Regions from separate parts of the Cobetia sp. 5-25-4-2 genome, predicted to be linked through region 3. Evidence: predicted binding sites of a transcription regulator. Region 3 holds the regulator's gene; each other region holds the start of a gene.
What was found. The regulator sigma-54, encoded in region 3, starts transcription at its own class of promoters, with help from an activator protein. The targets are predictions, from matches to a motif close to TGGCACNNNNNTTGCTNT.
Positions count from the first base shown of each region.

Region 1: HXS65_RS08460 (ANTAR domain-containing response regulator) is a predicted target of sigma-54. The motif match lies at 2,409-2,426, and genes of this name have one in related genera.
Region 2: HXS65_RS10195 (P-II family nitrogen regulator) is a predicted target of sigma-54. The motif match lies at 1,675-1,692, and genes of this name have one in related genera.

Region 1 covers NZ_BLWK01000003.1:223,738-227,847, reverse strand. Annotated here, with positions in the region: gene HXS65_RS08475 (GNAT family N-acetyltransferase) at 1-18, shown strand, start outside; gene HXS65_RS08470 (hypothetical protein) at 244-411, shown strand; gene HXS65_RS08465 (NarK family nitrate/nitrite MFS transporter) at 597-1,955, opposite strand; gene HXS65_RS08460 (ANTAR domain-containing response regulator) at 2,565-3,140, shown strand; gene HXS65_RS08455 (CmpA/NrtA family ABC transporter substrate-binding protein) at 3,191-4,110, shown strand, end outside.
Region 2 covers NZ_BLWK01000004.1:114,301-118,410, reverse strand. Annotated here, with positions in the region: gene HXS65_RS10200 (ammonium transporter) at 1-1,217, opposite strand, end outside; gene HXS65_RS10195 (P-II family nitrogen regulator) at 1,250-1,588, opposite strand; gene HXS65_RS10190 (accessory factor UbiK family protein) at 2,026-2,400, shown strand; gene HXS65_RS10185 (hypothetical protein) at 2,487-2,765, opposite strand; gene HXS65_RS10180 (hypothetical protein) at 3,291-3,548, shown strand; gene HXS65_RS10175 (YifB family Mg chelatase-like AAA ATPase) at 3,901-4,110, shown strand, end outside.
Region 3 covers NZ_BLWK01000001.1:123,886-127,995, forward strand. Annotated here, with positions in the region: gene rapZ (RNase adapter RapZ) at 1-53, opposite strand, end outside; gene HXS65_RS00550 (PTS sugar transporter subunit IIA) at 150-620, opposite strand; gene hpf (ribosome hibernation-promoting factor, HPF/YfiA family) at 630-938, opposite strand; gene HXS65_RS00560 (RNA polymerase factor sigma-54) at 1,538-2,986, opposite strand; gene lptB (LPS export ABC transporter ATP-binding protein) at 3,314-4,054, opposite strand; gene lptA (lipopolysaccharide transport periplasmic protein LptA) at 4,057-4,110, opposite strand, start outside.

The DNA.
Region 1 (4,110 bases), on a different contig from region 3:
TCTGACCTGGGCCTCTGACCTGGGCCCCTGGCTCGAGCGCAGATTCGCGCTCTGATCCGGGCTCCTCGAAGGGGTTTGCCCTGTGGTGTGCCTCGTCACTCGGTCATCCCCTTGCAACTCGGCGTTGCGCCACCCTTGAAACCGCGCGACACCCGCTCCATGTCCTGTGTATCCCCGCGCTGTTGTCTGTACTGGTGTGCAGGCCGGGGCGTTATCCCGACCGATGATTCAAGGAGAGACATCATGAAGCTCAAGACTCTGGGTAGTTCGCTGATGATTGCCATGCTGGGTCTCGGTGGCCTGTCACTCGCCGGTTGCGAGGACGAGGGCCCGATGGAGAAGGCTGGCGAGAAGATGGACAACGCCGTGGAAGACGCCGGTGACAGCGTCGAGAACGCTACCGACAGCTGATGGCTGGCCGTGACTCGCCCGCGAGCACGGCGAACCGCAAGATGTGAATGCACAAAGGCCCCGCCTCTCATGAGGCGGGGCCTTTGCATGTCAGGGCTTCGTGTATCAGGGCTTCGTGTATCAGGGCTCCGTGTATCAGGGCTGCATGTGTCAGAGGTTTGAGAAAGTCTCAGGAAGAGACAGGCTCAGACAGACACGGGCTGCTGGTCACTCTGCTGCTTGCGTTCCGCGACGGCGGCCTCATAGGCGCGGCCTTCCTCGGCCTCGGTGGCGGCGCTGAAGCGCACCAGCAGGGCGAACAGCGAGATCACGATCACGCCCATGCCCAGATACATCAGGCCTTCCTGGTAGGTCAGTTCTTCACTGCGGAACAGGAAGCCCGCGGCGACAGCCCCCGCGTTGCCGCCCGCGCCGACGATACCGGCCACCGCGCCCAGTGCCTTGCGATTGACGAAGGGCACGATCCCGAAGGTGGCGCCTTCCGCCATCTGCACGAACAGGCTGAACACCAGCATGATGCCGATGGCCACCGCGAGGGTTTCCATCTGGGCGAAGCCGACCAGCGCCACGCCTTCACACAGCAGCGCGATGAACAGCCAGCGCACGCGACCCTTGAGGCCGGATTGACGGGCGAACAGGTCGGAGAAGACGCCGCCCAGGGTGCGCGCGAACAGGTTCATCAGGCCGAACAGGCCCGCGATGAGGCCGGCGGTGGCGAGATCGAGATCGAAGTGATCGAAGAAGTAGATGGCGGCGACGTTGTTGATGGTCAGCTCGACCCCGAAGCAGGCGCCGTAGACGAGGAACAGGGCCCAGACACGGATGTCGCGTGCCGCCGCGCCGAAAGTGGCGCGCATGCTGTATTCCTTCTCGGCCTTGGGCAGCTCTCCACGCTCACGCAGCTCGCTGAAGTTGCCGTCCGGGGCATCCTGGGTGAAGAAGTAGTAGGCGATCCCGGTGAGGAACAGCACGATGCCCGGCACGACCATCGCCAGACGCCAGCCCAGGGTCTGCTCGACGCCCAGCATCAGAAGGCCGGCCATCACCAGCGGCATCAGCATCTGGGTGGTGCCGCCGCCCAGGTTGCCCCAGCCGGCGGTGGTGGCATTGGCGGTGCCGACCACGTTGGGGCCGAACATCACGGAGGTGTGGTACTGGGTGATGACGAAGGACGCGCCGATGGCACCGATGGCCAGACGGGCGAGGAAGAAGGATTCGAAGCTGTCGGCGAAGCCGATGCACATCACCGGCAGAGAGCCGAGGCACAGCAGCCAGGTGTAGGCCTTGCGTGGCCCGATGCGATCACACAGCACGCCGATGGCAAGTCGCACGATCACCGTGATGGCGACGGAGGCGATGATGGTGTTGCCGATCTGGGTCTTGGTCAGGCCGAGGTCATCGCGCACCACGGCCATCAAGGGCGCGATGCCGAACCAGCCGAAGAAGCAGACGTGGAAGGCGAACCACGACATGTGGAAGGCGCGCATCTGCGGGGTATTGAAGCTGAACAGCCGGATACGGCTGGCCTTGTTGCGAATATCCATGAGTGGGCTCCTGGTACAGCGTCGGTGCCGGGCGCCAGGGTCTCGGCGCACGACGGGTGGTCGAACAGCTGTGAACGACAGCGGGGCGCCTCGTCATTGAGGGGCCTGGTTCGACGCACTCGTACTCCCGGGAGCCTGGTCCACGTCATGGATGATGCATGGCACGCTTGTCTGCCATTGCCTGACTCAAAGCAAGTAGCGCGCCACTTGCGGGGGTGTTGTGCGTCCAACCCCCGTCATATCAAGGGCTTGGAATCATCATGTCGGGCAAGACAGCAGTGGGGAGTAAGCAGGGCGATGCCCAGTGGCGGTGCGCGGCGAGGTGAGGATGATCCAGTCTGGCGCACGTGGCGGGCGAGAGATCGCCAGATCACGCCATGCATCATTGCTGTGCAGCCGGGCGCGCCCTTGCGCACTGCGGAAGGCCTTTCTGGCCAGCGCTGCACCAGTTTGTGGCATGAATCCTGCAGTGTCAGAGGCGTGACGCCATCCTGACTCCCGCTTGCGAAGACGCCGTCGTCCTTGATCTCGGACGTCGGTGCCTGATCGCTCGAGGCGTCGCCTGACACCCCGGCACCACCGCCTGACACACTGCCAAGGAAGCCTGATATGCCCGTGACCGTGTTGATCGTCGATGTGCGCAGCGAGCGTTCCGCCGCTCTGGAGCAGGCGCTGTTGAGCGCCGGCTTCGAGGTGGCGCTGCGGGTCGATGAACACGAGGACCTGCATGCGCTGGTGCAGCACCATCAGCCGGATGCCGTGATCATCGACGCCGACCTGCCCAGCCGTGACACCCTCGAGCACCTCGGCCAGCTGGGGCGTCACTATCCCAAGCCGATGATCATGCTGGCCAGTGAGGACGCGCCGGACCTGGTGCGCCAGGCGGCTGGCGCCGGCGTGTCCGCCTACGTGGTGGATCACGTCATGCCGGCGATGGTGCGCAGCATGGTCGAGGTGGCCATCACCAGCTTCGAGGCTCACCGTGCCCTCAAGGGCGAACTCAATCGCACCCAGACCACTCTGATACAGCGGCGCAGCGTGGATCGCGCCAAGGCGCTGGTGATGGAGAGTCGCGGACTGGGGGAGGATGCGGCCTACCAATATCTGCGCAAGACCGCGATGAATCGGCGTCTGGCATTGCACGAGCTGGCCGATGAGCTGCTCAAGGCGTCGCGTCGGCACTGAGCCGAGTCTCGTGATGTCCTTCTCTTTCGATCGTTCAAAAGGTGGATGTGATGCTCAGTGATTCTCTTCTCAATGGCCATCAGTTGACGCTGGGGTTGATGCCGCTCAATGACGCGGCACCTCTGGTGGTGGCGGAGCGTCAGGGGTTCTTCCGTGAGGAGGGACTGGCCGTGACGCTCAAGTGGCAGCCGTCGTGGGCGGCACTGCGCGATGACCTGCAGACCGGCGTGTTGCAGGGCGCGCAGATGCTGGCGCTGATGCCGCTGACCTCGACCCTGGGGCTGGATGGCCGCGCCACACCGGTGATCAGCGCGATGACGCTCAATCTGGGCGGCAACTCCATCACCCTGTCGCGGGCCCTGATGGCGGCGCTGGCCGAGGAGGGGCATGACCTGGGCTCTCCGCTGGCGGTGTCTCGGGCGCTGGCGGCGCACGTGCAGAAGCGCCGCGAGCGTGGGGAGGCGGCGCTCAAGCTTGCCAGCGTGCATCCCTTCTCCTCTCACCGCTATCTGTTGCGTTACTGGCTGGCGGCCGGCGGGATCGACCCGAATCGCGACATCGAGATGCGTGCGGTGGCCCCGCCGTTGATGGCCGCCCAGCTGGCAAGTGGCGCGCTGGACGGCTTCTGTGTCGGAGAGCCCTGGAACAGTCTGGCCGCCGTGCAGGGCATGGGCCAGGTGGTGGCGGGCAGTCACGATATCTGGCGCTTCGGGCAGGAAAAGGTGCTGGGCGTGCGCGAGGACTGGGCGGAGCAGCACCCGCTGGCGCATCAGGCGCTGATTCGCGCGCTGCTCAAGGCCTGTGCCTGGCTGGACCGCCCGGGCAACCGTGAGCAGGCCGCGCAGTGGCTGCATGATGAAGGCATGCAGGAAGTGCCGCTTTCGGTGGTGGCGCGTGGACTGCGCGACGTGGATGTCGAGCAGTCGGTGGAGGCGTTCCAGCGGGAAAATCCCGGCTGGACCATCTTCCA
Region 2 (4,110 bases), on a different contig from region 3:
GCCTCCATGCCACATTCCGCCAGATCGACGCCTTCGTACTCTTCCTCTTCGCTGACGCGCAGTCCCATGATGGTCTTGATGACCAGCCAGACCACGAAGCTTGCGATGAATACCCAGGCGAAGATGGACACGGCGCCCAGCAGCTGTGCGGAGAAGGTGGCATCGTCATTGGTCAGCGGCACTGCCATCAGACCCCAGAGACCGACCACACCGTGGACGGAGATGGCACCGACCGGGTCGTCGAGCTTGAGCTTGTCGAGGCCGACGATGGAGAACACCACCAGCAGGCCACCGACGGCGCCGATCAGGGTGGCAGCACCGACACTCGGTGCCAGCGGACCAGCGGTGATGGCGACCAGGCCAGCCAGGGCGCCGTTGAGGGCCATGGTCAGGTCAGCCTTGCGGAACCACAGGCGGGCGAGGATCAGGGCGGCGATGACACCCCCGCAGGCAGCGGCGTTGGTGTTGACGAAGACCTGAGCGACCGCGTTGGCTTCATCGATATTGGACAGCACCAGCTCGGAGCCGCCGTTGAAGCCCAGCCATCCCAGCCACAGGATGAAGGTGCCCAGGGTCGCCAGCGGCAGGTTGGAGCCCGGGATGGCGTTGATCTCACCGTTCTTGCCGTACTTGCCCTTGCGAGCCCCCAGCAGGAGCACGCCAGCCAGAGCGGCGGAAGCGCCTGCCATGTGCACGATGCCGGAGCCGGCGAAGTCACTGAAGCCCGCTTCGCTCAGGAAGCCGCCACCCCAGGTCCAGTAACCCTGGACCGGGTAGATGACGCCCGTCATGACCACGGCGAAGGCCAGGAAGGCCCACAGCTTCATGCGCTCGGCGACTGCACCGGAGACGATGGACATGGCGGTCGCCACGAACACCACCTGGAAGAAGAAGTCGGAACGCGCGCTGTAGTAGATGTCGCCACCGGAAGCGAGCGCTTCCTCAGCGGTATTCTCGGCGCCGATCAAGAAGCCCAGGCTCGGCAGGAAGCCGCCTTCGGCGCTTGAGTACATGATGTGGTAACCGACCACCATGTACATGGTGCAGGCGATGGCGAACAGCGCCACGTTCTTGGTCAGGATCTCGGTAGTGTTCTTGGCGCGTACCAGGCCAGCTTCCAGCATGGCAAAGCCGGCAGCCATCCACAGCACCAGGGCGCCACAGACCAGGAAATAGAAGGTATCAAGTGCGTACTTGACCTCGATGATCTCGTTCATGCGGGATTCTCCTTTATTATTGTGCGCGGGGCTCAGACAGCATCGGCGCCGCGTTCACCGGTACGGATACGGATCACGTCATCCAGCGGGGTGACGAACAGCTTGCCGTCGCCGATCTTGCCGCTGTTGGCTGCCTGGGTGATGGCGTCCAGCACCGTTTCCACACTGCTGTCATCAACAGCCACTTCAATCTTGACCTTGGGAAGGAAGTCGACGACATACTCGGCGCCGCGATACAGCTCGGTGTGGCCCTTCTGTCGCCCGAAGCCCTTCACTTCCGTGACCGTGATGCCTTGCACGCCGTTGTCGGCCAGCGCTTCACGCACGTCGTCCAGCTTGAAGGGTTTGATGATGGCGGTGATCAGTTTCATGTGCTGCCCCCGTTTGCTACCGCAATGATCTGTCATGTTGAGTGCGGCCAATCAGACACTGCTGGTGGCCTGTTCCTGACAAGTGCATCGCACGAGGTATGCCATGAGGTTAAAAAATCTTTAAATTCATCTAGTTGTGCTGAGGGAAAAAGCAGCTCCGCAGCAAGGCCAAAAATGACGGCAAGGAGAACGCCATGGCGATGCACCGCTTTGGTGCCTGAATTGCGGCTTTCGAGGTAGGAGATAGCGCTAATATGGTGCACAAGGGCCGGTGCCTGCCGTCAGTGGCAAGAGATTCGGGGTCGAGACATGCGTCAGGCCAGCGGGTTGCGTATCCTTGCAACATGACATGATGTCCCCCACGTTTCGGGGAGATCCTTTTCTCTGACCGACAGCCCCATGATGGGCCCGTCGGCTTGCAATGGCTGAGGTGGAGCATGTTCAAGAACGACGTCATCGGGCGTATGGCCCAGCAGATCGGTGAGCGCCTCCAGGACGCCTCGCACGGCCCGGAAGAGCTGCAGAAGTCCGTACAGGGCGTGATGCGCAGCGCCTTTGATCGCATGGAACTGGTGTCGCGCGAGGACTTCGACATCATGATGGATGTGCTGACGCGGACTCGCGGGCGTGTGGAGTCGCTGGAGAAGCAGGTCATCGCACTTGAGGCGCTGCTGGAGAAGCAGGGACTGGTGGCGGGTGCTGCGTCGACCACCGAGCCTGCCGTGGCGGTGGACGATGAGGGAGAGACCGCGCTGGCAAAGCGGGAAGCCGCCAGCCACGCCGAGGAGATCGAGCGTCAACGCGATGCCTGAATGGCATGCTGCCAAAAAAAACCGCCACACCTGTCGAGGTGTGGCGGTTTTTTTGTGTCCGTCGCATGAGGCGGGTGCCGGGCAGGTCAGACCGTCTGTGGACGAGACCCCATCAACCAGCGAACCAGGCCCACCAGAGATGCCACGATCCAGAACACCTCGATCACGAAGCTGGCGAGATTGAAGTTGATGCACAGGCTGATCAACAAGAGGATCGCCCCGCTCAGATTCATGAGGTTGTAGGTCAGGCTACGTGCATCGAGTCTGCCAATCTGCAGCAGAAAGAAGGCACCGACCACCAGAGAGGTGCCGAGCATGCCGATGATGTCCGCCATGGGTGCCAGCGAGGCAAGCATGTCTTGCATGGGGTGTTACTCCTGAAACAAGCCGAAGTCGTCCTGAATGGCTGGCCCTTTCCGTGGGTTGGACGATTCTCTGCCACCCTTGGGTGGCCTCCTTGAGACAGCTTGGCGGTTGTATCAGCAGGGCCGAGACAACCGATCAAATATACCAGCAGTCCCCCTCTTGAGGCACTCCTGTAGCGCCTGGAGTACCGCCTTGCATGTTCCATGAGCACTCTTCTGGTGCAGGCCCGAGGGCTGGCGATCCGTCAGGTGCTCCATGTCGCCAACTTCGTGAAATATCTGCTAGAACGCGCGTTATTTCATGGAAAAAGCCGGTTGATGGGCTATTTTTCAACGTTCAGTCCGCATGAATGTTTCGAGCTGAACAGACACGGCAGCCAGTCCGGCGCATCGAAGGAGGCTGGCATTGGGTGGGGCCTGCGTGACTCTCGGGAAAGGCACTCCCTTCCCGCGCCTCTTCTCTTGAGCCCAGCCTCCTGAGTCATGCCAGGGCGTTTCTCCATTCACTTCTTCATGAACTTCTCCGTGAAACTCTTCATGAAGTTCATGCCGCGATGTCGTCGGGAAACGCTGCCGTTGGTTCATCGTGCGGGTGCCTCGCCCGTTCCGGGTGACGATATTGCCTCTCTGCCGCCTGTTTCGCCGGTCTGGCCGGGTGCTGGAGGAGGGCTGATGTCGCCCTCAAGTGTTGATTCAGAGTGTAATGCGTCACGCTTCGATGAGGTGGTGCGGATCGGTGTCCATATCGATAGGGTTTGGCGTTGCCAGATGATGGATATTTGAGCGCTGGGAAATGCCCTGTCGAGGGGTTTATGTAATGTTATCCACAGCCGGTATTTTCCTTACGTATCCAGTAATTCTAGGGGTTGGTGGCGTAATGAAAATTATGAAACGGGTGGCTGGAATCGCTGATAATACCGTTGCGGTGCAGTGAGGACATGCCGTGTCCGGCAGCGCGAGTGACATTTGAGGAGTGCCGCATCGCCAAGCGTTGAGTCGTGTGCACGCTGGCAGGTATGAGATTTGCCATGCTGGAGGAGGTGGCACCGGTATCGTGCCCTCGCGCTCATGGCAGGCGGGTGCCTGCTCCGATTGCGCCGTGCAGCAGAGAGGCGGCATCACGCAGGGAAGACTCATGTCATTGGCAATGTTGCGCACGCGCGCATCTCTTGGTCTTGAAGCTCCGGAGGTGCAGGTAGAGGTACACCTCTCCAACGGGCTGCCGGGGCTCTCCATCGTTGGCTTGCCGGAAGCGGCGGTGAAGGAAAGTCGTGAGCGAGTGCGCAGCGCATTGCTCAATGCAGGCTTCGAGTTTCCAGCGCGCCGAATCACCCTCAATCTGGCC
Region 3 (4,110 bases):
AGGGCAATCGATTTGCCGGAACCGGAGCGACCACTGATGATCACGATCTTCATGGAGTGCTCTCCCAGGGCGAGGTCAGCATGAGGTGAAAGCGGAGGGTGCCTGAGGCCAGTCAGCGACAAGCCCGGAGCGAGTCCGGGCTTGCAGGTTCAGCGCGCCGGCAATTCGGCGATGGCCGAGGTCAGGGCATCGAACAATGCTCGCTGACTGTCTGCCTGGCGCAATGCTGCCCGGTTGGTGGGCGAGTTGAGCAGTTCCGCCACCTGGCCGAGCAGAGTGAGATGGGTGTCATCTGCCTCCTCGGGGACCAGCAGCACGAACAGCAGATCGATGGGTTCGCCATCGATGGCATCAAAGTCGATGGGATCACCGAGCTTCATGAACGCCGCGATGGGGGTCTTGCAGTGTGGACTGCGTGCATGTGGCACGGCCACGCCGTGGCCGATGCCCGTCGAACCCAGTCTCTCGCGCCCGATCAGGCGCGAGAAGACTTCCTGGCTGTCCAGGCTGGGAATGTTCTGAGCAATGAAGGTGCTGAAGAATTCCAGCACCCGCTTCTTGCTCCCCCCGGGGACGCCGTAGAGCGTGCGCTCGGGGGGAAGGATCTGATCAAGTGTCATGGCAGAAGGTCAACGGGTCCCGGTGCCCTGAGAGCGAGCCTGGGACTTTTCCTTGTGTTTGACCAGCTGGCGGTCCAGCTTGTCGGCGAGCGCGTCGATGGCAGCGTACATGTTGGGGTCTTCTGCCAGGGCATGGAGGTCGGCGCCAGCGGCGTGCAGGGTGCAGGCAGCCTGTTGGCGTTCCTTCTCGATCGACAGTGTCACCTGAACATTGGTGATGTTGTCGTAATGCCGTTCGAGGCGAGCGAGCTTCTCGTTGACATAATCGCGGAGAGGATCGGTGAGTTCCACATGATGCCCGGTGATATTCACTTGCATGGACACGCTCCTTTATCCAGCGGGTTGCCTTTGAATTGTAACCCTTTTTGACTGCGAGCAAACCCTGATTGAACGCGCGGCCACTTTCTGACTCCGGCCATGGTCTCGTGGCGATCATCTGCTGGCGAGAGCGGCGGTGCCGGTGTACCGAGCGTCTACCCCGACAATGCCCAAGCTTTGAACAAAGATCAACGCTGCGCTGCATCGTGGGGCAAGGCTTGTCTTCAACCCAGCGAGGGATATCAGCAGGTTCTTCATGAGCATCGCCTCGCATCACGGACGGAATGGGGCTCGAGAAACCGGCCGTTTGTGGCCAATGTCAGCATTTACGTCGACGTTCGTGTGGCAGGAGTCGGTGGCGACCTCTGGCTATCTGTCCGTGGGATGTGAGGGAAAAAGAAAGCACTCTGGAGAAAAGTGGCTGGAAAAATAGGCAATTGGGGGCGTGAAGTCACTCACGCAGTCGCAAGGACAGGCATTGCCAACCGGTATTCAGACGACCGATTGGCAGATGATGCCAGGATGGCAGGTGCAAGGGGGCGAGCATCAGCGCTCCGACGTGTGGAGCCCACTGGCTTGCGGGTATCCGTTGTCGAGACTCACGCCAAGCGCTTGCGCTCGCTGGAGGAGGGGATGCCCATGGCCTCGCGATACTTGGCGACCGTCCGGCGCGCTACCTCGATGCCATCACTGGCCAGCAGATCCACCAGGCGTGAGTCGGACAATGGCTTGCGCGCCGGTTCTTCCGAGATCAGCTTGCGAATGCGCGCACGGATCGCGGTACTGGAGTGCGCGTCACCGTTGCCGCTGCCACCCACCTGACTCGAGAAGAAGAACTTGAGTTCGAACACGCCTCTCGGGGTGTGGATATATTTCTGGGTGGTCACCCGCGAGATGGTGGATTCGTGCATCTCGACCACTTCCGCGATGTTGGCGAGGATCAGCGGCTTCATGCCTTCTTCCCCCTGCTCGAGGAAGTCGATCTGGCGCGCCATGATCTCGCGGCCCACCTTGAGCAGGGTGTCATTGCGTGAGGACAGGCTCTTCATCAGCCAGCGGGCTTCCTGAAGATTGTCCTTGAGGAAGGTGTTGTCCGCGGACTTGTCGGCCCGCTTGATGAGGGCGGCATATTCCGGCTGGATACGCAGCTTGGGCAGCGCTTCCGGGTTGAGCTCGACCTGCCAGCCGTGACGCGTATGACGGACCAGCAGGTCCGGGATGACGTAATCACTGGCAGGCTCGCCCCAGGCGGACGCCGGGCGCGGGTCGAGCGCCCGTACCAGACGAATGACGTGATCCAGCTCATCATCATCCAGGCTCAGGCGACGCTTGAGCAGCTTGCGATCGTCATTGCCCAGTGCCTCGAGGAACTGCCGCACCAGACGGCGGGCCTGGGCCAGCAGCGGCAGATCGTCCGGCAGCAGGGCCAGCTGCAGCAGCAGGCATTCGCGCAGGTCTCGAGCGAACACACCGGTGGGATCGAACTGCTGAAGGCGCAGCAGGACCTGCTCGAGTTCCGACGCCTTGAGGCCGGGCAGTCCCTGACCTCGCAGGCCATCGACCAGTTCGTCCAGGCTCATGCTCAGGTAGCCGGCCCCATCCACCGCATCGATCAGACTCTCCGCCATCTGCCGTTCACGCGCATCGAGGTCCGTCATCGCCAGCTGCCAGCGCAGATGGTCCTGCAGGCTTTCGACACTGGTGTTGCGATCGAAGTCCGGTCCGTCCTCGCTCGAGCTTCCGCTGCCGGAACTGGTCAGGCTGCCTGCGTGATCCTGGTAGAGGTCCGACCAGTCACTGTCGAGAGGGTATTCTTCAGGAATCTCGCTGTTGGTCTCGGAGGTGGAGATCTCGCTCTTGTCCTGTGTCTCCGCGACATCCAGCGACTCGTATTCCTCGTCAAGCTCCAGCATGGGGTTTGACTCAAGCGCCTGCTGTATCTCCTGACGCAGGTCCAGCGTCGACAACTGCAGCAGCTGGATCGCTTGCTGAAGTTGCGGGGTCATGGTCAGGGAAGTGCCGAGTCGAAGCTGCAAGGTGGGTTTCATGGGGTCTGTCATTCACGGCAAAGGAACGTGCATCTACGCTATACCGTGGGTCGGGGCACTGACAAGGGGCAGTCGAGAATATTCAAGCAACTTGCATGCCATGTTGCCACCAAGGTGGTATGGACGTCATGCATTCGAGTGAGGTGTGGCAGAGCAGGAGGGTTCACGGGGAGATCACGCAAGCGCATGTCGAGGCGCTTGCGTGAGGGGGGCGGGGAATGAGACCCCGACAGTGAAGCAGGAAGTGGCGGTTGCTGGTGAGAGCAGGGGAGGTCGGACAGCTCTCGTCAGGCTGACGGCTCTTACCAGGCTGACGGCACTCTCGGGCTAGAGCTTGAACTCATGGCCCAGGTAGACATCACGCACCTGCTGGTTGGCGAGGATGGTGTCGGCGTCGCCATGCGCGATGATCTGGCCATCGCCCACGATGTAGGCGGTATCGCAGATGTCGAGTGTCTCGCGCACGTTGTGATCGGTGATCAGCACCCCGATGCCGCGGTCACGCAGCTGGCGCACGATGCTCTTGATCTCGCCCACCGAGATGGGGTCCACGCCGGCAAACGGCTCATCGAGCAGCACGAAGTCCGGCTCGGTGGCCAGTGCGCGAGCGATCTCCACGCGGCGGCGCTCCCCGCCGGAAAGGCTCATGCCGGCACTGTCACGAATATGCGTGATGCTGAACTCGTTGAGCAGCTCCTCCAGGCGTGCCTTGCGTCCGTTGCGATCCAGGTCCTTGCGCGTCTCGAGGATCGCCATGATGTTGTCGGACACCGAGAGCTTGCGGAAGATCGAGGCTTCCTGGGGCAGATAGCCGATGCCGGCGCGAGCCCGCTGATGCATGGCGGCGCCGGACAAGTCGTGGTCATCGATGGTCACGCTACCGGCATCCGAGCGCACGAGGCCGACGATCATGTAGAACGAGGTCGTCTTGCCGGCCCCGTTGGGGCCCAGCAGGCCTACGATGTCACCCTGGCGGATTTCCAGCGAGATGTCCTTGACGACCTTGCGACCCTTGTAGGCCTTGGCCAGATGACGAGCGCTGAGGGTACGTGGGCTGGCAGCAGTCATGCTCATTGGTCCTTGCTGGCATTGGCGCCACGTGGCGTCAGGGTCATGTGGACGCG